2 regions of the Streptococcus pasteurianus genome follow, and region 2 is predicted to be linked to the other one. Evidence: predicted binding sites of a transcription regulator. Region 2 holds the regulator's gene; the other holds the start of a gene.
What was found. The regulator CtsR, encoded in region 2, represses protease genes until heat stress. The targets are predictions, from matches to a motif close to TTGGTCAAAAAAGGTCAAANA.

Region 1 (2,205 bases), 360 kb from region 2:
TTCTGAAATTTCTTTTGCAATATCTTCTGCTTCTTCCTTGTTTACATACAAGATCTGATATCGCATTTTATGCGAATGGTATAAAACATCACCAAATTTATTTAACTTTCGAGCATCACGATTATAGTATAAATAAACAATAATCCCCTGACGTTCCTGCTTTTTAAACATGCTTTTTCCTTCCTCCTTTACTACAATTCCCATAATGTGATTTATGTGGTGCCAAAGGCAAACCTGTCTCTACAAAAATATCAGATGAAATAGTTGATGAGATCTTTTGTGATAGCTCTGCTAAATTTTTTTGAACAGCAACTTCACTTTGTCGCAATTGACTAACTTTTTCGTTAATGTCAATGCCCCTTTTTTCCTTAAAAAGTTGACGACGTATTTCAGCAACTTCTGATCGAAAAGCTGCATACGATTTAACATCTTCATAGCTTTGTTTCAAGGCTTGAAAATGCATAATTTTTTCCTGAAGCACAGTATCTGCCAAGAAAACCTCACGTGCTTTCCGATAGTTTTTAACACTTTCCAACTCAAGAAAAGATGCGGCAACCTCATCAATAGCTTCATCAATATCAAATAATTGTTCATCAATTGTCAACATAAAACGATTATACCACAATTAAAGTTAAATGTATCCTTGGTCAGCTCGCAACAAAAAACCCACCAAAGGCGGGTTTAATATATATCTTCAATTAGTTTAATTCGTTGTTTACCATGATTTCGTCGATGAAGCCGTATTCGAGAGTTTCTTGTGCACTCATCCAGTTATCACGTTCAGCATCAGCATGAACTTTTTCCAATGTTTGACCAGAGTTGTCAGCCAAAATTTGTTCCAAGTTTTGACGTGTTTTCAAAAGGTGTTCGGCAGCAATTGCCATATCTGTTTGTTGTGTACCGCCACCAGTACCACCCATTGGTTGGTGAATCATGTATTCAGCATTTGGCAACATGAAACGTTTACCTTTTGCACCTGATGACGCAATAACAGTTCCCATTGAAGCTGCCATACCCATAACAATTGTTTGAACATCTGACTTAATGAAATTCATTGTATCAACAATGGCAAGCCCTGCTGATACTGAACCACCAGGAGTATTAACATAAAGGTAAATATCTTTAGTGTTATCTTGTGCATCAAGGAACAACAATTGGGCAATGATAGAGTTAGCCATATTATCTTCAACTGGTCCAGTCAACATGATAATACGGTCTTTCAAAAGGCGTGAATAAATATCGTATGAGCGTTCGCCACGGCTCGTTTGTTCAATAACTACAGGAATCATATATTTTCTCCTTTATTAAGCTACACGGACAAATTGAAATGGTGACTATCACCTTCTTATCCATGTCTGGTTTTAATAATCAATCTGAAACTATTATAGTCAATTGGTCAAAAAAGGTCAAATAAAAAACGTTAATAATTGACTTTTTCCTGAAGTAAAATAGGGGTTCACTACACGTCAATAGACGGTAGAAACCTTGATTTCATGTGATTTTTGAAACATTGACTTTCATTACATTGCACTACAAATCAATTGAAACTCTACATTTTTTAGATAATAAAATAAAGTAGAACATGCAGATATTAAAAAGAGCACTTCAAATGAGGTGCTCTTTTTAATAGTTAAGCAATCAACTTAACCTTATTTTGTACCGAATAGTCGGTCACCAGCGTCACCAAGACCTGGAACGATGTAACCATGTTCGTTAAGTTTTTCGTCAAGAGTGGCTGTGTAAATGTCGATATCTGGGTGTGCTTCTTGGAGAGCTTTAACACCTTCTGGTGCAGATACGAGACAAACAAATTTAATGTTAGCTGCGCCACGTTTTTTAAGAGAATCAACGGCTAAAATAGCTGAACCACCTGTTGCAAGCATTGGGTCAACCACAAAAATTTGTCGTTGGTCAATATCTTCTGGTAATTTTACAAGGTATTCAACAGGTTGCAATGTTTCTTCATCACGATACATTCCGATATGACCAACTTTAGCAGCTGGAACAAGGCTAAGAAAACCATCAACCATACCGATACCAGCACGTAAAATAGGAACAATTGCTAATTTTTTACCAGCTAATTGTTTTTGAGTTGTTTTTGTAATCGGTGTTTCGATTTCAACATCTTCGAGTGGAAGGTCGCGCAACACTTCATAACCCATAAGCATTGCAATTTCGTTAACTAATTCACGAAAATCTTTAGTT
Region 2 (2,205 bases):
ACCGATAACAGGTTCTAATTTTCCTTGACCTGCCATCTCTGTCAAATCACGCGTGAAATCTGACAAATCCCCCGCTGTTGACTGTGGTTTCATCATTTCAGAAAAAGCACCGCCCATTGTCGCTTTTTTCGGCTTACGAAGCCCATGAATAGCCTTGATATTTTCCTTTGTAAAACCAGCATTACGTGCCAAACTCTTACGCAAATCAATCAAACGAGCAGCGTCACCGTCTTCTTTATTTTTAAAACCAGCAACTTCTAGCAAACGTGTGGCAAATAAATCAAGGTTTAACAACATCGCATAAAGCACGTGTTCTGTCCCGATTTCGTTACCGCCAGTCACCTGACAAATAGACTCAGCAAATGCTAAAACGTCACTAAGAGCTTTAGATTGTTCTACAAAATGAACTCTGTCAACGTCCGTTAACGGTGATTTCCCAATGGCTAAAACAGCTGCCGCTTCATATTCTTCATAGGCGATTTTAGTTTGGTATTCCGCAAATGTTAGCCCTGCGACTGAGTCATGGATAGCAACCATAGCTAAAAGGACGTGCCAACTTTCTAAATATGGGCTTTCAAAACGCGCTGCTTGGTATTGAGCAACACTGAAAACCTCTTGCATTTTTATCGAATACTCACTCATAAATGGAATCCTTTTCTATCTAATCTTTGTAAAATTTTCCGCAACATACGTGCCCTAATCTCTGGAGCATCTTTGCCAAGAACATCATCCGAAGCTGTTGCTAAAATCAAATTTCCTTCACGTTCAGTAATGATTTTTTCATCAAACAGCAACTGAATCAAATCCGTGAAAACCTGCTCACTAATACGTTCACCAATGTTTGCCATAAGATTACCAAACATTTGATGTTGATCTGAAAAACGCACTCTGGCAATGCGGATATAACCTCCGCCACCACGTTTACTTTCGACAGTATAACCACGACTTTCCGTGAAACGCGTTTTAATCACATAATTAATCTGGCTAGGAACAACTTGAAAGGTATCTGCCAAGTTTGACCGCTTAATTTCGGCAATACCTGATTGGGCAAGTAATTGCTTAATGTATTCTTCAATACTATCAGATGTATTTTTTGCCATTAGCTTCCTCCTTTTCAAGATTAATGACCATTTCCAAATAGACTATCTTTGACTATAACTGACTATCATTATAACAAAAATATCCTTTTTAGGGGAAAATAAGCCCTACTAATTTAGATAAATTTAATATCATCATCTCAAGTTTCATAAAAATAAAGTCAATCACACCAATCCAGTATATTGAGCAAGTAAGAATTGAGTGCATTAACCCATTGTGTACGCTTTGGCAACTCCCCTAATCGCTTGCGAAAGAATGTGCGTTAGCGTATTGTACCAAGTTTTTCTTTTAATTATCGTGCGCAACATAGTAAATCTTGTTGTAATTCACTTTAGCACAGCTATACGTAAAAAATGGATAGAGAAGCATTTTGATGATATTGAAAAATAGTTGTCCTTCTCTGAGACATTGCAAAGTTGTAAGCGATGATAAAAAGTACCTTAGCTTTGGCCGGCAAGGTGCTTTTCTTGTACTCAGATATTACTCTGAAATTCTCCTTGCTGTTGTTATAGCATGAGCTAACATCTCTTGTCAAAGAAAGGCACTCAAATAGTCAATCACACCAATCATGATACTATTTTCAGCCTAAAACAATCACCGAAAGACAGATTTTGGTTGTGTTTGCTCAAGAGATAGGATACAATAAAATCTGTAACAAATGAAAGGTTTCAAGTAAATGAACTATATTATTACATTTTTGATTTCCATGCTTCCTCTTGTAGAACTTCGTGGCGCTGTTCCTTATGCAATCGCCACTGGTATTCCAATGTGGCAAGCACTTATTATCGGCGTTGTCGGTAATATGCTCCCCATCCCAATTATCTTCTTCTTCGCACGTCGTGTGCTTGAATGGGGAGCAGATAAACCAGTTATCGGTGGTTTCTTTACTTGGTGTTTGAAAAAAGGTCACAGCGGTGGTAAAAAACTAGCTGCGACTGCTGGTAACCGTGGACTATTTATCGCCTTATTACTCTTTGTTGGTATCCCCATTCCTGGAACAGGAGCCTGGTCCGGAATATTAGCCGCATCAATCCTCGATTGGAACTTCAAACAAAGCGTCGTTGCAGTTATGCTCGGGGTTATCCTCGCAGGACTAATCATGGGAAC

Region 1: clpP (ATP-dependent Clp protease proteolytic subunit ClpP) is a predicted target of CtsR. The motif match lies at 1,393-1,413, and genes of this name have one in related genera.

What each region holds. Positions count from the first base shown of each region.
Region 1 covers NZ_CP039457.1:1,676,349-1,678,553, forward strand. Annotated here, with positions in the region: gene E8M05_RS08735 (YlbG family protein) at 1-171, opposite strand, end outside; gene E8M05_RS08740 (YlbF/YmcA family competence regulator) at 164-607, opposite strand; gene clpP (ATP-dependent Clp protease proteolytic subunit ClpP) at 699-1,289, opposite strand; gene upp (uracil phosphoribosyltransferase) at 1,650-2,205, opposite strand, start outside.
Region 2 covers NZ_CP039457.1:2,034,174-2,036,378, forward strand. Annotated here, with positions in the region: gene E8M05_RS10615 (ATP-dependent Clp protease ATP-binding subunit) at 1-642, opposite strand, end outside; gene E8M05_RS10620 (CtsR family transcriptional regulator) at 639-1,100, opposite strand; gene E8M05_RS10625 (COG2426 family protein) at 1,775-2,205, shown strand, end outside.